Regions from separate parts of the Pseudoglutamicibacter albus genome, predicted to be linked through region 1. Evidence: predicted binding sites of a transcription regulator. Region 1 holds the regulator's gene; the other holds the start of a gene.
What was found. The regulator LexA, encoded in region 1, represses DNA repair genes until DNA is damaged. The targets are predictions, from matches to a motif close to TCGAACANNTGTTCGA.
Positions count from the first base shown of each region.

Region 1 (11,624 bases):
GAGATCGAGTTCCCGCCCACCGATCCGGAGGTCCGCGCCGAGATCGAGGCGTGGGCTGATGCGCGTAGTGCCGAGGAGGTCCGCGAGGCTCTGCGTGCAGTCGATCCGGCGAGCGCTGAGAAAATCACTGACGTGCGCCGCATGATCCGCGCGCTTGAAGTCCACCGCATCAGCGGCCGCGCATTCACCTCGTTCATGCCGCAACGCATCTATCACCAGCCCGCCGTCCAGGTGGGGCTTGACCTTGACCCGGCTGTCCTCAACGAGGCCCTCTTGCAGCGGGTCCACCGGATGTATCAAGCAGGCTTGCTGGATGAGGTCCGCGAGCTCATCACGCACGGCCTGCGGGAAGGCCGGACCGCATCGGCGGCTATTGGGTATAAACAAGCGCTCGCCGTGCTCGATGGTCAGATGAGCCAGGACGAAGCGATCGAGAGCACCCACATCGCCACGCGGCAGTTCGCCAAGCGGCAGAGAACATGGTTCCGTGCTGATCCGCGTGTCAAGCATTACGATGCCGGCGCCGGCGCGCGCGAGATCGCCCGGGCATTCGTTGCCGAAGCCATCCCGGAGGCTCTCTAGGTTCCCGCGGACGCGGGACGACTCTCGGTAGGCTGGGGTCATGGTCGATCCGCTCTCGAATGACGTCCCGGTGAGCCTTGCCGGTGCGAGTTTTGCCCGCGTCACCGCGGGCGCTGTCCCGTTTCTGATCAGCACGGCAGCGACCGTGAGCGAAGCCGAAGCCCAGTGGCTGTGCGACGGCTCCGCTGGGCTCGGTGCGGCAGGCGTGATCACGGTGTCTCAACAAGGGGACAGCGTAGGAGCTAATACTGGCGCATGGCACTGCGTTCTGACGGGGGCATCAGGGGCCCCGGTTCCTGAGCTAGAGCCCGATGCGGCACTAGCGGTGGCCGCCTACCTCGATGAGGCTGGTCAGTTGGGCGCGGGCACGCGGCTCGAATTCGGTTCGGGTGAGGCATACGTGGTCTCGCGTTCGCGGGGTAACTATAAGGTCGCTGGGGTGCGGTGGTCGTTCGCGTTCCCGCAGCAGGCCCAAGCAAAAGCCAGTGACGGCACGGTCCAGGCTGAGGGTGTACCGGTGGCCCGTCCGTGCCTCACGATGACCGTTGGCGCGCCGGTTTCTGTGGTTGCGCTCGCGGATGTGTCCGAGCTTGACCGGCTACGTTTGGATGAGCGCGGCCCGCAGCTGGATTCCGAGGTGCTTGAGCGTTCGTCGACGAGCTTCGTTGTTCCGCATGATCCGCTGGTCGAACGCGGTATCGCTGCGGTGTCGATGCGTTTCTATCATGCGCACGATGCGTTAGCAGGCAACAGCGGCGACACTGCCAGCATCAGTATGGCAGGGAGGCGGCTTTCGCGCGAATACGGTTCGAGTGTGGCTGCCGCGGTCGCGGGATCGGTTGCGTTCCAGTACTGGGCAGGCTCCGGTAGGGACATCGCGGAAGGCTGGGCGGTGAACCAGCCATCAGCGCTCGTGGGGGTCCGGCTTGAGCCGGGGTCCGCATCGAACGCTTCCGGAACAGCGCAGGCAACGGGGCCTGCGCGCGTCATCGCGAAGATCCAGCTGCGCTAGCCCCATTCAGCTGCGTTAGCCTCATAAAGCCGAGCTCGCGGTTCAAGCCGGGCGGGCCACGCGCAGAATCCGGAACTCTTTCTTTCTCGCGTAGCGTTCAACGCTCCACTCTCCCGGCAGGTTTTCGGCGAGCCATTTCTGTAGGGAATCTGAGCCGAGGTTTTTCTGGACCACAAGATACGCCTCGCCGCCCGGGTTGAGGCGCGGAAGCCACGTCATGAGGATCTCGTGGAGGACCTGCTTACCCACACGGATCGGTGGGTTGGACCAGATGAGGTCGAAACTTACATCGGCCGGCACCGCCTCCGGTGTGCACACCGTGACGTTGCGAGCGCCGGCATCGGCCGCGTTGAGACGGGCCAGATCCATCGCGCGTTCGTTGACATCGACACCCCACACCTCAGCCTGTGGAGAAGTCAGCGCGAGCGTGAGCAAGATGGGTCCCCAACCGCACCCGATGTCGAGCATCGTTCCGTGGGCCCGCGGGCTAGGAGCTTCATCCAATAAAATCTGGGTTCCCTTATCCACACCGGCGGGGCTGAAAATGCCCGAAGCGGTATGAACGTCAAGTTCCCGGTCAGCCAGAGAAACCGTAATGCGCTTGCGTGCCTCGGGAGTCACCGGTTCCGCTGTGAAGTAATGCTCGGCCATGGAACACAAGCCTAACCGAGGCACAGGGCCGCAGGTGGGTCGCTGCGGCACGGTCGCGACGACACCGGCGCTACGGCAGGGTTGCGACGACACCGGCGCTACGGTCTAGCTGAGCCCGCTACAGCTTAGAATGGTGGGGAGCCCGCAGGCCGCGGGACCACGCAATGTCAGGAGACCATGACCGAGCACCGCAACACCGATCCCCACCCGCCTTCACAGCAACGGTCTTCACAGGATCAACCTTCACGCGAGGGGACTCCACATAAGAGCACATCGGAGCACGAACGCGAGATCCAAGCGACCATCCAGCGGATCCTCGCCGCTGACCGTGAACGTGAGATTCTTGCGGGGCGTCGCGATGCCGAGAAAAGCAACGCTGCACCGGCAGGGACTGAAGCGTTCCACACTGAGGAAGGCGCGGGGAACCACGCGGCGGATGAACACGCGGAGGATGAAGCAGGGGAGCCGGGTGGACCTCGGCAACGTGGCTCTTTCTTGCAGTTCGGTCAGGCTCAAGCACTCGATACAGGCCAGGCTGAACATTCGCGTTTCGATGGACTGCAGCAGGACCTTGAGGAACGCCGCGCTACTCGCCGCGTCCAGGGCCTCTCGACAGAACTTGAAGACATTTCCGAGGTCGAATACCGTCAGCTTCGTCTCGAACGCGTCGTGTTGGCCGGTCTGTGGTCAGACGGCACCGCGGAACAAGCCGAAAACTCGCTCCGTGAGCTCGCGGCGCTCGCCGAAACCGCCGGCTCGGAAGTATTGGACGGCGTGATCCAGCGCCGCGTGAAGCCAGACCCGGGAACCTATTTCGGTTCAGGTAAGGCAACCGAGTTGCGTGACATTGTGACGGAGGTCGGCGCGGACACCGTGATCGTGGATAGCGAGCTCGCGCCCTCTCAACGCCGTGGCCTCGAAGACGTCATCAAGGTCAAGGTCATCGACCGTACCGCTCTGATCCTGGATATTTTCGCCCAGCACGCTAAATCCCGCGAAGGTAAGGCCCAAGTCGAGCTGGCTCAGCTCGAATACCTCTTGCCGCGGCTTCGCGGCTGGGGTGAATCGATGTCGCGGCAGGCCGGCGGCCAGGTCGCCGGTGGTGCCGGTATCGGTTCGCGTGGCCCGGGTGAAACGAAGATCGAGCTGGATCGCCGCCGCATCCGCAACCGCATGGCCAAGCTGCGCCGCGAGATCAAAGCGATGAAGCCGGCACGCGAAGCCAAGCGCGCCAACCGCAAGCGTCACTCGGTGCCGTCTGTGGCCATCGTCGGCTACACCAACGCCGGCAAGTCCTCGCTACTCAACCGGCTGACTGACGCCGGGGTCCTGGTGGAGAACGCTCTGTTCGCTACCCTGGACCCGACTGTGCGTTCAGCGCAGACCCCTGACGGCATCGGCTATACCCTCACAGACACGGTCGGTTTCGTGCGCAACCTGCCAACCCACCTTGTGGAGGCGTTCCGTTCAACCTTGGAAGAAGCCGCGGATGCCGACGTGCTGCTTCACGTGGTCGATGCCTCCCACCCGGACCCGATGTCGCAGATCCAAGCGGTGCACGAGGTGCTCGCGGACATTGAGGCGGACTGCCCTGAGCTCATCGTGCTGAACAAGGCGGACCTCGCCGATGCGCATACGCTGGCTCAGTTGCGCCGCAACCATCCTGACCACGTTGTGGTCTCTGCCCGCACGGGCCAGGGCATCGACGAGCTCAAAGAAAGGATCTCGCGCACTATCCCGCGCCCGCACACCGAAGTGCGCGCCTTGATCCCATACACCGAAGGCGACTTGGTGGCGCGCCTGCACGGTCAGGACGCCGAACTGCTCGAGCTTGAACACGTCGAAGACGGGACACAGATCCACGCGCTAGTCCGCCCCGATCTCGCTGATGCGCTTGCACCGTACGCGCAGACTAACGATGCGCAAGCCCACACGGCCGATGAGGCCCAGGCCGAGGCGACCGAAGAGGCGAACGAAGAGGCGAACGAATGAGCCAGGACGTTTCGGCTGGGTCCGAGCCAGAAAGCACCGCTGCATCTGAAACGGGTGCCGCATCGGAGGCTTCAACTGAGTCGGGTGAGCCCGCCGTTGAAGAGGTTGAGCGTCTGCTGACCACGGCGGTGGACAAGATGGGTGGGCAGCGCCGCGATGGTCAGCATGAGATGGCGCATTCGGTTGCGTACGCTCTGTCCACGGGTACGCACCTGCTGGTGCAGGCCGGGACCGGCACGGGTAAGTCGATGGCGTACTTGATTCCTGCGATCCGGCACGCGATCGAGGCGGATAAACCTGTAGTGGTTGCCACCGCAACGTTGGCGTTGCAGTCCCAGGTTGTGGGGCGCGATGTTCCGCGGCTTCTGAAGGCTCTGGAAGATGAACTTCCGCGGCCGGTGGACGTCACCCTGCTCAAGGGGCGGAACAACTATGTGTGCAAATATAAGCTCTCTGGCGGGTATCCGGAGGATGAGGACGCGGGCTCGCTTTTCGATGCGTCCCTGGCAGACCCGAATGCGGCCGAGGACGGCCCGACTTCGCCTTTGGGTCAGGAGATTATGCGCATCCGGAAGTGGGCTGAAGAGAGCGAGACGGGGGACCGGGATGAGCTGATCCCTTCGGTTTCGGATAGGGCGTGGCGGCAGGCTTCGGTGTCCTCGCTTGAATGTCTGGGTACCCAGCATTGTCCTATGGCGGAGGAATGTTTCACGGAGCGTGCCCGCGCGTTGGCCGCTGAGTCCGATGTGGTGGTCACTAACCACGCGATGCTCGCTTTTTCTGCGTTTGAGCAGCTACCGGTTTTACCGGATTTCGATGTTGTGATTGTGGATGAGGCCCACGAGTTGCAGGACCGGGTCACGAACACGTACACGCGCCCGCTCACCCACACCGCGATCACGCACGCGGCGCAGGGAGCTAAGAAGCACCTCAAGGTTGCGTCGAAGGCGTTATCTGATGCCGCTAAGGCTTTTGAGAAGTCTGTCACGAACATCCCGACAGGTCTTCAGCCGCGCGGTTTGACCGAGGCTCAACGTGCCGCTGTGATGCAGGTTTTCGAATCAGCGAAGGTCGTGATGGCGGATTCCAAACGCGAGGCTGGCGATGCGGCTCCGGATGGCGCCTGGCAGTCCGCGCGTTCCGCGGTGGCTCAGGTTGTTGAGCTGGCTGAACGTTTGTTGAACGCTGGTCAGGGCGACGAGGTTGTGTGGGCGGCCCGGCCCGGCAGCTTCGAGCCAGGGCGCGGCTATGTGGTTCCGGATGATTCTGAACCGGCGTCTTTGATGGTTGCCCCGTTGTCTGTTGCGATGCAGATGCGGGATGGCTTGTTCGCGGACCGGACCGTGGTTTTGACCTCGGCCACACTTGCTGTGGGTGAGGCTTTTGAGCCGGTTGCTGGCGGTTTGGGGTTGATGGGGCCGGAGGCTCCTGAGTGGGATTCGGTTGATGTTGGTTCGCCGTTTGAGTATGAGAAGCAGGGCGTGCTGTATGTGGCTCAGCATCTTCCGCCTCCAGGCCGCGGGGTCTCTGAAGCAGCTATCGATGAGCTTGTGGACTTGATCAAGGCTTCTGGCGGTGCGGCGTTGGCGCTGTTTTCTTCACGCCGAGCCGCTGAGGACGCCGCCGCTGCGTGCCGTGAACGTCTGGATGTGCCGATTTTGGTGCAGGGCGAGGCGTCAATGACGGAGCTGGTGCGGGAGTTCTCAGCTGATGAGCAGACTTGTCTGTTCGGGACGATGACGCTGTGGCAGGGTGTGGATGTACCGGGGCGGCATTGTCGTTTGGTGGTGATTGATCGGATCCCGTTCCCGCGCCCTGACGATCCTTTGATGACTGCGAGGACCCGTGACGTGAATGAGCACGGCGGGAATGGGTTCATGTCTGTTTCGGCGCATCACGCGGCGATCCGTTTGGCGCAGGGTGTGGGCCGTCTGATCCGTTCCACAGAGGACAGGGGAGTGGCCGCGATCCTGGATTCGCGGATGGCCACCCGTCGCTACGGTGCATATCTGCGTAGCGCGTTGCCACCGTTGTGGACCACAACTGACCGGAATACGGTTCTCGGCGCTTTGGGACGCCTGCGCGAAGCCAATAAGTAGCGCGGCGCTCATGGAAACGGCGCGGCGATACGGGCCCTGCGCTTAAGAGGGGTTGCCTGAACGGGCCTGCGCTTAGAGGGAGCGCAGCACGGATACGACGCGGCCCATGATTTGTGCGTGGTCACCCAGGATGGGTTCGTATTGCGAGTTCTGAGGCAGTAGCCACGTGTGGCCGTCGCGTTGACGGAAGGTCTTCACGGTGGCTTCGTCATCCAGCAGCGCTGCGACAATCTCGCCGTTCTGTGCGGTGTTTTGGCGGCGGACCACAACCCAGTCGCCATCGCAGATCGCGGCGTCGATCATCGAGTCCCCAGAGACTTTGAGCATGAACAGTTCGCCGTGCCCTACAAGCTGACGTGGCAGGGTCACGACGTCTTCAACGTGTTGTTCAGCAAGGATCGGTCCACCTGCCGCGATACGGCCGACGAGTGGGATCTCAGCCGAGTCTTCCCCGCCGCGAGCCTTGAACTGCGTGATGTTGGCGGAGTCGGTGGCGTTGGAGGATTGTGCGGTGCTGGCGGAGTCTGTGGTGTTTGGGAGTTTGGCTGCACCGGGCATTGGTGTGACCTCCGCTAGGCCGGCGCCTGTCGCTGCTCCGAGTGCGGCCGCACTAGCTGTGGTGGAGTCCTTCTGGGTCACGTCCAGGGTGGACGGATAGAGAACCTCGAGCGCGCGGGGGAGTTTGGGGTCGCGGCGAATCCAACCGAGCTTGTTGAGCTGCTGCAGTTGGTGTGTCACCGAAGACAGCGATTTCAACCCGACCGCGTCACCGATCTCACGCATCGTGGGCGGATACCCCTGATTCTCTAAGAAAGACTCGATGCACTTCAGCACAGAGCGTTGACGCGAAGTCAGCGGTTTCGAAGGGCGTGCGGGCTGGGTGTCCATCGACGGTGTATCGGTGCTCATTCGTTTCCCATCCTTCGTTTCCCATCCCTGGTTCGCTACCCATGGCCATCAATGTGTCAGGGGGTTGTTCTTGACTGTAATGACAGTCCACATCGGTAGTTACAGCCTATATGGCTTCGCCGCATATTCAAAGATATGTACGAAGACTATTGAGCAGATTCGGAGATGTGTGCTAGAAATATATCGAAGAGATGTTCGAATATATGTTCTGTTCGATGTCGGAAGGAATGGTCATGGTGGAAACCGTTGTCATGTCGAATACTGCTGAACGGCCCGTCAATTCTGATGAGCGCATTGTTAACACTGCTCATCACGAGCACGCATCACGTCAACGTATCCGTCTGACTTCACGGGGGCGGTTTGTGTTCTTCGGCCTGCCGACTATGGCTTTGGTCGTTGGCGTGTTTTTGATGCTCTCGGCCTTGCTTCAGCCTGCTCAGGCAACCACGGGTGAGCCGGTGACCGCGCAGGGGGATCGCTTGGTTGAGGTCACCGTTGCGCATGGAGATACCTTGTGGGAGCTAGCTGAGCACTATGCACCTGAACGCGATGTCCGCGACACGGTGGCTCTGATCCAAAAGCACAACTCTTTTGATGGAGCGCTCGTTCCGGGGCAGAAGCTCGTTGTCCCGGTCAGCTACTAACCCGACCTCAGCGTGAGTGGATGCGCAATAGGGCGACCCTAATTCGAGACGCCACTTAGCCGATCCCTAGACTTGAACCATGTCTCAGGATGCTATGCAACGGCTCAACCAACTTCCACTTAGGGATAACCTCCGTGGGCTCTCCCCGTACGGCGCCCCACAGATCGACGTTCCGGTACAGCTGAACGTTAACGAAAACACTCACCCGCTGCCACAAGACGTGATCGATGAGATCGCCGCATCCGTACGCGAGGCCGCACACAGCCTCAACCGCTACCCAGATCGGGAATTCACGGCGCTACGCACCGCACTCGCCGAATACCTCGGCCGCGGGCTCACCCCAGAAAACGTGTGGGCTGCTAACGGCTCCAACGAAGTACTGCAACAGATCCTGCAAGCCTTCGGCGGTCCAGGCCGAACCCTGCTGAGCTTCCCACCCACCTATTCGATGTACCCGCTGTTGGCGTCTGGAACAGACACCACATACATCGCCGGCCACCGCGCCGAGGACTACAGCCTCAGCGCGGAATCCGCGGCAGAACAAGTCCGCACACACAAACCGAACATCGTGTTCCTGTGCTCGCCCAATAACCCGACCGGGACCGGGCTCGAACTCGACGTCGTGCGCGCCGTCTATGAGGCCGGCGAAGAGTTCCAGACCATCGTCGTCGTTGACGAGGCCTACGCCGAATTCGCGCACGACCCAGACTCGACCGCCCTCACCCTGCTTGAGGGTCGGCAACGGTTGATCGTCTCCCGAACCATGTCCAAAGCGTTCGGGCTCGCCGGGGCACGGCTCGGCTACCTGGCGGCCGCACCAGAAATATCAGACGCCCTACGTCTCGTACGCCTTCCGTACCACCTCTCCGCCGTAACCCAAGCCACCGCACTCGCAGCCCTCAAACACACCGACGCGTTGCTAGCCAACGTCGAGGCGATCAAAGAGCAACGCGACCGGATCGTGACCGAGCTCAGAGGCATGGGGCTCACACCAACAGTTTCTGACTCAAACTTCGTCACCTTCGGCGACTTCGAAGACCCCAACGCAGTCTTCGAATACCTCCTGGAAGGCGGAGTCATCATCCGCAACAACGGGCTACCAGGCAAGCTACGCGTCACCGCAGGAACCGAAGAGGAAACCACCACGTTCCTGACCCTGATGCGCCAATACATGGAACGCGCCTAACACGCGGCAAGCGGCCGGCTCACCAGGACGCCGCAACAGCACCCTCATAGAATGAGGGCAGAACAATCCCCACGCAGATGCGTAGACGCGCATCTGCGCATCACATGAAGAAAGCGAGCACCATGAGCGCCCAGCTGATCGGTACCCGTGAAGCCACCATGGAACGGATCACCTCCGAATCCACCGTTAAAGTCACCATCAAACTCGATGGAACCGGTCAAGCGGACATCTCCACAACAGTTCCGTTCTACGATCACATGTTGACCTCGCTGGCGCGCCACTCGCTCATGGACATCACCATCGCAGCGCACGGGGACACAGATATCGACGTCCATCACACTGTCGAAGACACCGCGATCACGCTCGGCGAGGTATTCAAAACAGCGCTCGGTGACAAGCGCGGCATCACCCGCTTTGGCCAGGCAACCATCCCACTGGATGAGGCGCTTGCGCGCTGCATCGTGGATCTCTCCGGCCGCCCTTACGTGATCCATGAAGGCGAACCTGAGGGCCAGCAGTACCACCTCATCGGCGGGCACTTCACCGGTTCGATGACCCGCCACGTCTTCGAATCCTTCGCCTACCACGCAGGCATCTGCCTGCACATCGACGTTCTGCGTGGCCGCGACCCTCACCACATCGTGGAATGCCAGTTCAAGGCTCTAGCGCGAGCACTGCGTGAAGCCATCGAACCAGACGAGCGGATGGGGAACACGATCCCGTCCACTAAGGGAGCGCTATGACCCAGGGCCGCCGGCCGCGTATCGCGGTTGTCGATCACGGCGCGGGTAACGTTCACTCGGTTCTGCGCGCCTTCAAACACGTGGGCGCTGATGTCTCGTTGACCGCGGACAGCGATCAGTTACGTACCGCTGATGGCGTGGTGCTGCCCGGTGTCGGTGCGTTCGCCAGCGTCATGGCGGCACTCAAGAAGGGCTCGCTGCTGCGTCATCTCGGCTACCGGATCGCGGGTGGGAAGCCCGTTCTGGGGATCTGTGTGGGCCACCAAGTGCTGTTCACTGAAAGCACGGAGGGCGGCACCAGGACGGCGGGCCTGGACGAATGGCCTGGCGTGGTTGAGCGGCTCACGGCCGATGTGGTTCCGCACATGGGCTGGAACAGCGTGACTCCGCCGGAAGACACGCAGCTGTTCCGCGGCATCGAAGGCGAACGTTTCTACTTTGTCCACTCCTACGCTGTACAGAGCTGGGATTTCGACGTCGTTCAGCCGCTCATGAAACCGCCGATGGTCACGTGGTCGGATCACGGTGGCCCGTTCATCGCGGCAGTTGAGAACGGACCGCTGAGTTCGGTTCAGTTCCACCCGGAAAAATCTGGCGAGCCCGGCGCCCAGTTGATTAAGAATTGGATGGAGACGCTCTGATGCCCTCACCGATTGTGTTGATGATCCTGGGCGGGTTGCTGGTTGGCGGCACGTATTCGCTCGCTCAACAGGGTGTTAAGCGGGTATGGGTCATCGTGTGTGGCGCGCTGGCTCTCATGTTTTTGATTGCGGCGTGGGCTGTTGCGCAGAAAGGCCCGGACACGGACGATAAAGGCAACGAGGACGCCGTGAGGGAGGGGCAAGCGATCCATGTGGTCGCTGAGTTCCCTCCACCTGCCACCACGGTTTGAACCTTTCTTCCGAGAGCATCGCTTCGTTTCTTCCTAGTTTTCACTTCTTGAGCTGTTGAGAGAGACCCGAAAAACCCATGACTGATCACAAAGCAACTGCGCACACGCCAACTGGGCACACGCCAGCCGAGAATCAGAAACTCCTTTTGTTCCCTGCGGTGGACATCGTCAACGGGCAGGCGGTGCGCCTGACCCAAGGGGAAGCCGGCACCGAAACAGATCACGGCGACCCGTTCGATGCGGCTTTGCGCTGGCAAGAAGCCGGCGCGGAATGGATCCACGTGGTTGACTTGGATGCCGCTTTCTCGCGCGGGGATAACCGTCCAGTGCTCAGACGCATCGCGACCGAGCTGGATCTCAAGGTTGAGCTTTCCGGCGGTATTCGAGACGATGAGTCACTGGATCGCGCACTCGAATGGGGTGCAGCACGGGTCAACATCGGCACCGCGGCACTAGAGAATCCGGAATGGACCGCCAAAGCCATCGAACGGGTAGGCGAGGCGATCGCGGTAGGCCTCGACGTGCGTGGCACCACGCTCTCTGGCCACGGCTGGACCAAAGACGGCGGGGACCTGTGGGATGTGCTCGCTCGCCTCGATGATGCCGGGTGCGCCCGCTACGTCGTCACTGATGTGACCCGTGATGGAACCATGACCGGCCCCAATACCGAACTGCTCGCCGACATCGCGAAGCACACTGATAAGCCGCTGATCGCATCCGGTGGCATGTCCACCCTCGATGACCTACGCGCCCTACGCGCGATGGTCGGTAAAGGCGTAGAAGGCGCGATCATTGGCCGCGCACTCTATAACGGCGCGTTCACCCTCGAAGACGCGCTCGCCGTCGCACGCGGCGAGAAGTCAACAGAAACGAGAAGTACGTAGAGGCGAGAAATAAACCGAGCTGAGAGGCAA
Region 1 is NZ_JAVDXX010000001.1:567,615-579,238, forward strand. Features, by position in the region: gene miaA (tRNA (adenosine(37)-N6)-dimethylallyltransferase MiaA) at 1-582, shown strand, start outside; gene J2S67_RS02435 (hypothetical protein) at 623-1,594, shown strand; gene J2S67_RS02440 (class I SAM-dependent methyltransferase) at 1,637-2,245, opposite strand; gene hflX (GTPase HflX) at 2,423-4,237, shown strand; gene J2S67_RS02450 (ATP-dependent DNA helicase) at 4,234-6,336, shown strand; gene lexA (transcriptional repressor LexA) at 6,409-7,245, opposite strand; gene J2S67_RS02460 (LysM peptidoglycan-binding domain-containing protein) at 7,479-7,889, shown strand; gene J2S67_RS02465 (histidinol-phosphate transaminase) at 7,969-9,075, shown strand; gene hisB (imidazoleglycerol-phosphate dehydratase HisB) at 9,198-9,818, shown strand; gene hisH (imidazole glycerol phosphate synthase subunit HisH) at 9,815-10,459, shown strand; gene J2S67_RS02480 (hypothetical protein) at 10,459-10,710, shown strand; gene priA (bifunctional 1-(5-phosphoribosyl)-5-((5-phosphoribosylamino)methylideneamino)imidazole-4-carboxamide isomerase/phosphoribosylanthranilate isomerase PriA) at 10,788-11,594, shown strand.

Region 2 (11,624 bases), 370 kb from region 1:
GCAATGCTGAAGCTAAGCGCATCAAGGAAGACTTGATCAGCCGCGCCGAAAGCATGCAGAACTCGACTGACTGGGGTGCTACCTCAGCCGAGTACCGCAAGCTCATGTCCGAGTGGAAGGCTGCACCGCGTGCATCGCGTAAGGACGATGACGCGTTGTGGACCCGCTTCCGTGCCGCCCAAGACGTGTTCTTCAATGCACGTAAGAAGGCTAACGATAAGATCGACGCCGAGTACGCCGAAAACCTCAAGGTTAAGGAAGCCCTCCTGGAGGAGGCCCGTGCGATCCTTCCAGTGAAGGACCTCAAGCAGGCACAGCGTGCACTTGGTTCGATCCGCGACCGCTGGGAAGCTGCCGGCAAGGTTCCACGTTCCGATATGCACCGCATCGAAGCCGGCCTGCGCCAGGTTGAAGACGCTGTTCGCTCAGCGGAGCAAGACGAATGGCGCCGCACTGACCCGGAGACGAAGGCTCGCTCGAACTCGATGTTGCAGCAGCTTGAAGACGCGATCGCTGATTTGGAAGCTGACCTCGAGCGCGCCCAGGCAAGCGGTGATCAGCGGAAGGTCGCTAAGGCTCAGGAAGCACTAGATGCACGCCGTGCGTGGCTTGAGACCGTGAAGCGTTCAGCCGCCGAACTGGGCTAAGAAAATGTTGAGGTAGCTCGAGATTCCCTACCCCGGTAGATCTCCGCTAGCGCAAGGGCCTGGAGTTGTCCACAGGACAGCGCCGGGCCCTTGTCGTATCTGGACGCTGGAACGCACCATGAATGCATGACGCCAACCCAGAATGATCGCGACCTGCCTCTTCCTGATCTTCCACCGCCTCGCAAAGATCTCCTACCGCTACCTGCCACGCGTAGCCGGCTCTGCGAGGTTCCCTTATGGGATGCGATGCGTGAGAACCTCACTGAAGCCGAGCTTGCGGCGGCTCTTCGTGATGACCTAATCCGCCACGTTGTGGGCCCGCTCTATGCCCGTTTATCGGTCAGCCACCGTCCGATGGTGCGGTGGGCCGCACTCTACCGTTTCCAAGTGGCCTTGGCTGAAGACGGCATCAAGAATACGGTCTTCGATCACCAGACTGCGTTGTGGGCGTGGCTCGGTGGCAAGCCGCCAACGAGCCTCAACGTGCGGGCGCGCGTGCACAGTAGACGCTTCAGGAACATTGGTGGGCTCAATATTTATATCGATCCGTTGAACCTCAGCCAACGAGACATCGCATATGTTGAAGGGGTCAGGGTCGTGACACCGTTGACGGTCGCTGTCGAGTTAACGGCTGCGATTGCGCGCGATGCTGATGTGCCAGCGCCTCGAGTCGCTCGGTTACTCAGTGATATTCCAGAACGTATCGCGATGGGCTGGCAACGAACCCTGAAGGATCCCAATCCAACGGTTGGGGATCAGGTAACACAAACTCTCGAGCTAGAAGACATCAAGCCAGTCGATATGGACCGCTTGTTGGACGGTAGCGATCGATTCGCTCGTTTAGGTACAAAGCGTCAGACCCTCGTGCGGCGGCGGTTGCGGGAGATTAGCGCCGCTCTTCTGAGGCCCCACCTAGCACCCGGCTGACATCATAGACGCCTTCAATCCGGCGGATTGCAGCGAAGATATGGCTCATGAAGTCCGGCTCCCCCAGCTGGAAACGGAAACGTGAAATCGCGGTCCGGTCCTTGGTGGTCCACAGGTTCGCAGACAAGATATTGACGTGGTTCTCCGAGAGCACTTTGGTGACGTCGCTCAAAAGCGAGTGCCGGTCGAGTGCCTCAACCTGGATCTCTACCGTGAATACGGTGTGGGAACGAGGATCCCACGCGACATCGACAATCCGCTCGGCTTCAGGACCGCTCAGATTAGCGATGTTCGGGCACGCTGAACGGTGTACCGTGACGCCCGAGCCGCGTGTTACAAAGCCTTTGATCGCATCCGGTGGCACCGGCGAGCAACACGGGCCCAGCTTAGCCACAACATCACGTGAGCCCTGGACGATAACCCCGGAAGAGCTCGGCTGTGAGCCACGCGTCTGGTTTTGGTCCGAGGTGAAGTTCATGCCTGGTTCAGGCTGAGCTACCTCGGGTTCTCCCGTCAGGCTCGTGATGTGCTCCATCACGTTCTTGGAAGAGACGTGGCCTTCGCCCAGGCCCGCGTACAGACCAGTGATGTCGTTGTAGTGAAGCTCTTTCGCAACCGCTGTGAGGATCTCTGCCGTCATGAGCTTCTGGAGCGGGAGCCCAGCCTTACGAATCGCTTTAGAGAGCAGATCCTGGCCTTTTTCTATCGCTTCCTCGCGGCGCTCCTTGGAGAACCATTGCCGAATCTTGGTGCGGGCTCGTGGTGAGGCGACAAAGTCTTGCCAATGGCGTGACGGGCCGGCGTTTTCTGCCTTCGAGGTCAGTATTTCAACCTGATCGCCATTGTTGAGCGGTGTATGCAACGGAACAAGTTTCCCATTGACTTTAGCGCCAACGGCCCTGTGCCCCACATCCGTGTGGACCGCGTAGGCGAAATCCACGGGTGTGGAACCCAGTGGCAGCGAACGCACCTCACCGGCCGGGGTGAAGACATAGACTTCAGCGGAGTTGATGACATAACGGAAGGAATCGAGGAACTCATCTGGATCCTCAGTGTCTTTCTGCCAGGCCACCAACCGGTTGAGCCAGTTGATGTTGGTTTCTTTATCGTTCTCTGCAGAGCCTTGCTTGTATTTCCAGTGTGCGGCTACACCGTATTCGGCACGCTTATGCATTTCGTGGGTGCGGATCTGCACCTCGACGGGACGGCCGCCGGGACCGATCACGGAGGTATGCAAGGACTGATACATGTTGAACTTAGGCATCGCAATGTAGTCCTTGAACCTGCCGGGAAGCGGGTTCCAATGCGAATGGATGATGCCCAAGACCGCGTAGCAGTCTTTGACGGAGTCAACCAGGATCCGAACACCCATGAGGTCGTGGATCTCGTTGAATTCTTTCTTCCGGACTACCATCTTCTGATAGACCGAGTAATAGTGTTTAGGCCGGCCCGTGATGACCGCGTTGATCTTCTCTTCAGAGAGATTCGCCTCGATCGCTTGCCGAACTTCGGAAAGATACCGTTCACGTTCAGGCGTGCGGGCGCCCACCATGCGCACGATCTCTTCATACACTTTCGGGTGCAAAACCGCGAAAGAAAGATCCTCAAGCTCCCACTTGACGGTGTTCATCCCCAAACGGTGGGCCAACGGAGCGTATATCTCGAGGGTTTCCCGGGCTTTACGGGACGCCGATTCAGGGTTGACGTAACGCCATGTGCGGGCGTTATGCATTCGGTCGGCAAGCTTGATCATGAGTACACGGATGTCTTGGGACATCGCGACGATCATCTTCCGGACCGTCTCTGCCTGAGCGGCCTCGCCGTAGGTGACCTTATCGAGTTTGGTGACCCCGTCCACGAGCAGAGCGATCTCATCGCCGAAGTCCTTGCGCAGTGCTTCAAGCGAATATTCGGTGTCCTCGACCGTGTCATGCAACAGCGCCGCCGCCAGCGTAGGGCCAGTGAGCCCCATCTCCGCAAGGATCGTTGCGACCGCCACAGGGTGGGTGATGTAGGGATCCCCGGATTTCCGCTTCACGCCTTCGTGCCAACGTGCAGCGACATCGTAGGCGCGCGTGATGAGTGAAAGATCTTCTTCCGGATGTTGCGCACGCACGGTACGTAGCAGGGGCTCAAGGATGGGAGGGGCCGCCGGAAACGTTGACCGGCCTGAGAAACGGATCAGACGCGAAAGCGACCTTCCCCGCCTTGGTTGCTGTTCACCCACTCGCTGTTGCGCCATGGCAGCGATTCCTCCTCTGCTACCAAGCGCAAGGCCTGGCTGTATGTACACAATACGGTGATTGGGTCAGTCTAGACCACAGAACAGAAACGGAACACCTCGTGAACCGGTGAGTCTCACGAGGTGTTCCGTCACGCGGTGCGTTCGGCACCGTTCCCAGCTAGTGGTGAATACGCGTATCAGGCCAGCGCTGCCTCTGAATCCTTGCGGTTGTCATGGACCTCAGCGTCGAGCTCCTTGATCTCTTCATCGTTCTTGCGCAGCTGATAGTACAGCGGTGCCTGGATGAAGAGGGTGGACAACGTCGAGACGATGATGCCGACGAACAACGCAAGCGCGAGGTCACCGAGCGTGCCCGCGCCGAGCAACCAATAACCGATGAACAGAATCGAGCCGACTGGCAGGATCGCAACGACCGAGGTGTTGATCGAGCGAACCAGGGTCTGGTTCACAGCACGGTTGACCTTCTCCTCGAAGGTCATGACGTACTTGAGGGAGGCGTCAGAGGTATTCTCACGGATCTTGTCGAAGACCACCACGGTGTCATAGAGACAGTAGCTAAGAATCGTCAAGAAACCGATGACCGCACTCGGTGTCACTTCGAAACCGACTGCAGCATAGATCCCGGCAGTAACGATCATGACGACGATCAGGCCGCCGATTGCGGCAAGCGACATCTTCCAGGTCCGGAAGTACACCGCCATCAGCAAAGCAACCAAGACCATGAACACGACCAAACCGATCGCCGCTTGGCGCGAGACATCAGCGCCCCATGTCGGGCCAATCGCTGAGACAGAGACCTTCGAAGCATCCGTCTCGTATGCTTTCGCGAGTGCTTCCTTCAAGTCGTCGGCTTGCTGACCGGTGAGCGGGTCAGTCTGGACGCGCATCGTGGTCGCAGCCAGATGCGTCGTCCGTGCGTTCTTATCCGGCACGACCTCGCCGGCGGCGTCGTCACCGAGCTTAGGGTCAGTCTTGTGGGCCTCGGCCACCTGGAACTCGTTGCCACCACGGAAATCGATACCCAGGTTGAAACCGCCACGCACAACCGGAACCAAGACCGAAAGCACGATCAGAACGAGCGCGATAGCAAACCAGAGTTTGCGCTTGCCGATGAATGGATACGAACGCTTACCGGAGTAGAGCTCGTTACCCCACGTTGCTAACTTCGCCACGTCAGTTCTCCTCTACCTTGCGTGTATCTGCGTTCCTACCGCTCTCGCGCGCAGCAAGCTCTTCAGCCCGGCGCCGCTCAGCGATCGTCATGCGACGCTGAGCCTCACGGTTAGCCCCGCCGCCGTGCTTGCCGGCCTGCTTCGCTTCACCGCTCTGCCGGCGCACACGCACTCGGCCCGCCCCGGCATACAGCGGCTCAGCGCCCAAAAGGCGCGGATCCAGACCGGAAAGCCTGTGACCTTCAGAGAAGAAAGTCATACGGCTGAGCAACTGCAACATCGGGTGCGTGAACAAGAACACCACGAAAATATCCGCAACAGCTGTCAGGCCCAGGGTGAACGCGAAGCCCTTGACGTTACCCACAGCAACAAAGTACAGAACAACGGCTGCCAGAATGTTGACCGCTTTAGAAGCCAGAATGGTTCGGCGAGCACGCTTCCAACCGGTTTCGATCGCCTGCTGGAGCCTGCGGCCTTCACGCAACTCATCACGGATACGTTCAAAGTAGACGATGAACGAGTCAGCTGTCAGACCAATCGAGACAATCAAGCCGGCAACACCAGCCAGAGACAACCGATAGTTCGCGCCCCACCCCAACAAGACAATCGCGAGATAGGTCAGCGTACCCATGATGATGAGCGAGGCCATCGTCACCAGACCCAAAACGCGGTACTGGAAGAAGGAGTAAACAGCCACCAAGACCAGGCCGATCAAGCCAGCGATCATACCGGACTTGAGCTGATCAGCACCGAGCTTGGCCGAAACCTGGGTTTCGGTCGGGATGTTGAAGCTCATCGGCAAGGCACCGTAACGCAGCTGCTCGGCGAGCTCTTGAGCCGATTCCTGAGTGAAGTTACCGGTGATCGAAGAGCGGCCATCGGAAATGACGGCCAGCGACTGCGGAGCCGAAACCACGCGGCCATCCAACACGATCGCGAACTGGTTCTTAGGCGGCTGAGCTGACGTCAAACGCTGGGTGACCGTCTTGAACGCCTCAGCGCCCTTGTTGTTGAACGTCAACGCAACTTCCCAGCCACCGGTCGTGAAGCCCTGCGAGTTCTGTTCAGGACGTGCCTCGGCATCGGTGATGTCAGAGCCGGAAACCTCAACCGGACCCAAGAGGTACTTAGCCTGCAACGGCGGGTCCATCTCACACGCAATAGCTGGCTCTTCAGCCTTGAACGTCGTGCGGTCTTTCTTATTGAGCTCAGCGGCACAATCCCACGCCTGGAACTTACGCAAAAGCTCAGGGGTGACCCACCGATCATCAGAACCGTTCTGCGGTTTACCCTCAGGCTTTGGGATGTCTTTGATCGGTGTGAGGTCCTTCTTTGGCGTCGCCGTGATGTCTTGGTTTGCCGCGATCACTGGCCGGAACTGCATCTGCGCGGAAGACTTGATGAGGTTACGTGTCTTCTCATCTGGGATGCCAGGCATAGCAACCACGATGTTCTGGTTGTTCTGCGTGGTGACCTCAGCTTCAGCAACACCAGTGCCATCAACGCGTTGACGAATGATCTCGACCGCTTGCTGAAGCTGCTCGGAAGTGACCTGCTTGTTCGGGTCATCCAGTTTAGGGGTCAGCACCATCTCGGTACCGCCCTCAAGGTCCAGCGCAAGCTTAGGAAGCGCACCAGTTTTTCCTGCGACAACACCACCGATGAGCACACCGATCAGCACGAGGTGGATCACCGCGAGCCAGATCAGTGCGCTATGAGCCTGCCGCTTGGGGCTAGTTGTTGACATAAAGGTTTCTCTCACACGTGAGCAATGAATGAATAAAGACTAGGTATCTGCCTCAGCGTGTGAAGTGCATCGGTTCGCAACGCTGGGCTGCTGGTTCTTAGCGCTTATCTGGGCCTTCCGAACCGTCGAGGTCACCCTGGTTGTCCTCTTGCGAAGCCTCATGGGTCGAGTTGTCTTCTGGGAACTGAGCGATCGCTTGGACGTGGAACATGACACGGTTACCTGGAGATAGTTCCAAGAGCACCTTGTTCTCGTCTTTGAAGGTGTCAACGACCGTGCCGAAGATACCGGCGGTCGTCATAACTTCTGCACCCGGGACGAGCTTAGTCTCACGTTCCTGCTGAGCTTGCTGCATCCGCTTGCGGTTACGGAACATCGTGAAGACCAAGAAAATGACCATGAGGCCCATGATCAAAAGAAGAGGGCTAATACCCCCGGCCTGTCCTTGCTGACCTTCAGCCAAAATCTGCTGCGCGGAGATCACGTGGCATCCTCAATTCACATTATCGATATCGCTGCACACCCTCGCGCGCGCATTGCAGGCGCAAGGAAAACACCGATCTAGCCTAACCTACCCCGGCAAGCAGAAGTAGTAACTGCAAGCTCACGCCGTAACTCTGGGACGGCACTATCGGTTGCTGGAAGACAGAAATAGATAGGCCAATGCTTTCTCCAGCTCGGTCGATTCTTCAGATGAGGCGGGCAGTCCCGCCGGGATCCTGCTCCCCCGAAGGTAGGGCGCCAGGAGCACCCTCCGGCGGAGTCAGGCCTAGGTGCACCCATGCCGCTGGGGTTGCTATTCGTCCGCGTGCGGTTCGGCCGAGGAGGCCTTCGCGCACAAGATAGGGCTCAGCTACTTCCTCGACAGTTTCGGTTTCCTCCCCCACCGAGATCGCAAGTGTTGATAAGCCGACGGGCCCGCCACCGAATTTGGTGCACAACGCTTGCAAAACTGAACGGTCGAGCCGATCCAGTCCACGTTCATCGACGTCATACATGTCCAGGGCCGCTGCGGCTTGAACCGCATCGATCCGCTCGATGCGGTGTACAAGCGACCAGTCCCTGACACGGCGTAGGAGCCGGTTAGCGATACGCGGGGTTCCGCGTGAACGTGAAGCGATCTGCTGATAGCCGTCATCGGTCAAGCGCACATCAAGCATGACTGCCGAGCGCCGCAGAACCATTTCAAGTTCTTCAACCGAATAGAAGTCCAGGTGGCCGGTGAACCCGAAACGGTCACGCAGAGGTCCTGGCAAAAGACCGGCACGCGTGGTCGCACCCACCAGAGTGAACGGAGGAAGATCCAATGGGATAGCTGTGGCACCAGCACCCTTGCCGACCACGATGTCGACGCGAAAGTCTTCCATCGCAAGGTAGAGCATTTCCTCTGCTGGGCGGGCTAGACGGTGGATCTCATCCAGGAATAAAACTTCGCCTTCAGATAGCGAAGAGAGGATCGCAGCCAGGTCCCCTGCGTTTTGGATCGCTGGACCGGAGCTGATGCGTAGCGGTGCTTGCATCTCCGCGGCAACGATCATGGCTAGCGTCGTCTTGCCCAAGCCTGGAGGCCCGGAGAGCAGAACGTGATCGGCAACCCGTTCACGCAGCTTCGAGGATTCAAGTACGAGGGAAAGTTGCTCGCGAACACGTGCTTGGCCCACGAATTCATCGAAGTTCTTGGGCCGCATCGCAGCCTCGAGCGCGCGTTCCTCCGGCTCTCCGGAGGCATCCACCAGACCGCGCGAGGAATCTGATGCCATCTTGCTACGTTCCTCTCCCCTAGCTTCTCAACAGTAGTTTCAAGACCGTTCCGGCATGCTCACGAGCGCACTCCGGTCCCGGCCCCCACGCCCCGCAATGCAGCGCGCAACAGCTCTGGAACCGAGGCCCCGGCCAATTCCGGTTGTGCCTTGAGCGTGGCTGCAAGAACCTTCTTAGCTTCCTTCTCAGTCCACCCCAGGCCTGTGAGACCCTCGACCACTTGGGCCTCGGCGGCTTGAGCCAACGCTTCGGCTTCGGTCTGGGCGGCCGGGGCGGCAGTGGCAGTAGCATCCGCCGAGAGCGTCAGCTTGCCCTTGAGTTCAAGGATAATTCGGCTTGCCGATTTAGGGCCCACACCCGAAACGCGGGTCAGCGCTTTCGTGTCTTCGTTCTGAACAGCCGCGGCGAGCTCTTCTGCAGAGTGAACCGCCAAAATAGCTAAACCCAGTTTCGGGCCGATCCCTGAAACGCTCGTGATGATGTCGAAAACGTCCCGGTCACGTGCACTAGTGAAACCGTAGAGAGTCATCGAATCTTCACGCACCACCAAACTCGTTGGAAGAGTGGCTTCTTGACCTACCGTGAGTTCCCCTAACGTCCGCGGAACCGCGTTGACGAGGTAGCCCACTCCGCCCACATCAAGAACCACCGAGTTCAGGTTCAACGTCGTAACGGTGCCTCGAAGCTGAGAAATCATGGGTACGAACAACCTTTCACGGACATAACAGCGCGCCGACGGCACGCCTCACACATAAGAGAGCACCACAAACACGGAGAGTGATACGAGAAGTCTATCCGAATATATCTTCGAACTATCCGTATGTGTGCTAGATACGCCCCGTGTCACAGCGCTCACGAGCCAGCACGGTCAACCACGCGGCTTACGTGCACGCGCCCGCAAAGCAGACTCCGCACGCGCCGCATTATTAGCGGCCTGAGCCTGCGCCTTGAGCCAGGCTCGCTGTGCTGGGGCCACACCACTTTGATTCGATGCTGAAGCCGCCGCCTTGGATGCCGGGTCAGCCCCACGCCACCCGTGAGCCAACGCGATCGCTATCGCATCGGCCGCATCGGCTGGTTTCGGGGCGGCCGCTAGGCGCAGAATCTTGGTCACCATCCGCCCCACTTGCTGTTTATCAGCCTGGCCGCTACCGGTCACAGCGGCTTTGACCTCAGTCGGGGTGTGTAAGGCAACCGGAATGCCGCGGCGCGCGGCAGCGGCAATGATCACGCCCATCGCCTGGGCGGTACCCATCACCGTAGAGACGTTCGTGTAAGTGAAGACGCGCTCAATCGCCAAAGCATCAGGCCGGAATTCATCCAGCCACTCATCAATCCGCTCAGAAATCGTGAGCAGACGGTGGTCCAAGGCAACCTCAGACGGGGAACCGATCACCCGCACGTCCTCGAGCGTTGCTGTGCGGTCAGTACCAACAGAAACCAGGGCCAACCCGCAACGGGTCAGCCCTGGATCAACTCCTGCTACGCGCACGCACCAACCACCTCGGAAGCCGTTACGCGAACCGAATGCAACAGTCTCTACTCCTCGCCTAGCGCCTCAATGACCTCAGGCGTCATATCGACATTCGAGTACACGGCCTGCACGTCATCGAGCTCCTCGAGCGCTTCCTCAAGTTTGACGAACGTGCGGGCCGCATCCACATCCAGCTCAACCTTCATCGTCGGCACGTACTCGACTTCATCAGAGCTGTATTCGACACCGGCTTCATCCAGCGCGTGAGCAACTGACTGCAGCTCCGAAGGCTCCGAAACGATGGTGAAAGAATCGCCGACCTTGGTGATCTCCTCGGCATCAACATCAGCCATGAGGACAACCTCCATGAGGGAATCCTCGGTGTGATCAGCCTCAGGGACCACCACGACACCCTTACGGTTGAAAAGGTAGTTGACCGAACCCGGGTCGGCGATCGTGCCACCGTTACGGGTGATCGCCACGCGAGTCTCAGAGGCCGCGCGGTTGCGGTTATCGGTCAGGCAGTGCACCAAGAGAGCCGAGCCCTGCGGACCGCGTGCCTCATACATGATCTCGGTGTAGTCAATGACCTCACCAGTCAGCCCGGCACCACGCTTGATCGCACGGTCGATGTTGTCGTTAGGAACGGAGTTCTTCTTCGCCTTGTTCACGGCGACTTCAAGAGCCGGGTTACCTTCTAGGTCCGGACCACCAGCACGCGCGGCAACCTCGATCTTCTTGATGAACTGCGCGAAAGCTTTCGCACGCTTCGCATCCAACGCAGCTTTCTTGTGCTTGGTTGTCGCCCATTTGGAGTGGCCAGCCATAGTTCTTCCGTCCCTATGTCAGTTAGTTCTAGCGTCAGACCATTCTATAGCCTGCCCTCACCGTAGCGCCGTTACTCGGCATGGCGTCGATGTACTTAGTGTGAAAGAGTCTTTTCATGACTTGTCTTACGGAGCCTAGCGGGCTTGATTACAACTTCCCTGATTTCTCTACCGTGACCCCGGATCTGTTGCGCAGCTCGGTGCGTGCCGGAATCGAGGCTCAAGAGAAAGCCGTCGCGGCCATTGTCAATGATCCGCACGAGGCGGACTTCACCAACACGTTCGAGGCTTTTGAGCTCTCAAGCGAAGCCCTTGATCGTGCAACGGCGGTCGCGTTCCACCTGTTCTCAGCTGATGCCACGGAAGAAATCCAGGCTATCGAGGCTGAAGTTACGGCTATGGTCGCAGCGCATCAGGACGCAATGACGCTCTACCCTGGCCTGTACGCCCGGATGCAGCAGGTCGATGCGGGCGCGCTTGAAGGCGAACAGGCACGCCTCGTTGAGGTCACGATGCGATCCTTCCGCGCGAGCGGCGCGGAACTGGACGCTGAGGGCCAGGAAAAGCTCAAGGCCTTGAACGCGAAGCTCACCGATTTACAGACAGAGTTCGGTCGCCTCGCGATGCAGAACCTCGTGGATGCAGCGCCTGCCCTCACGGAGGCGGAAGCTACGGGCCTCTCCCCTGCCCGACTTGAAGCGACCCGCGCCGCAGCTCAGGCCGCGGGAGCGGAAGGCCACCGTATCTCGCTCGTGTTGCCAACCGTTCAACCTGATGAAGCGATCCTGACCACCGCTGAAGGCCGCAAGAAGTTGCACGAGGCA
Region 2 is NZ_JAVDXX010000001.1:940,312-951,935, forward strand. Features, by position in the region: gene J2S67_RS04120 (DUF349 domain-containing protein) at 1-647, shown strand, start outside; gene J2S67_RS04125 (hypothetical protein) at 774-1,574, shown strand; gene J2S67_RS04130 (RelA/SpoT family protein) at 1,534-3,816, opposite strand; gene secF (protein translocase subunit SecF) at 3,996-4,991, opposite strand; gene secD (protein translocase subunit SecD) at 4,993-6,738, opposite strand; gene yajC (preprotein translocase subunit YajC) at 6,836-7,222, opposite strand; gene ruvB (Holliday junction branch migration DNA helicase RuvB) at 7,428-8,498, opposite strand; gene ruvA (Holliday junction branch migration protein RuvA) at 8,558-9,196, opposite strand; gene ruvC (crossover junction endodeoxyribonuclease RuvC) at 9,368-9,991, opposite strand; gene J2S67_RS04165 (YebC/PmpR family DNA-binding transcriptional regulator) at 10,039-10,800, opposite strand; gene J2S67_RS04170 (M3 family metallopeptidase) at 10,917-11,624, shown strand, end outside.
Region 2: ruvA (Holliday junction branch migration protein RuvA) is a predicted target of LexA. The motif match lies at 9,295-9,310, and genes of this name have one in related genera.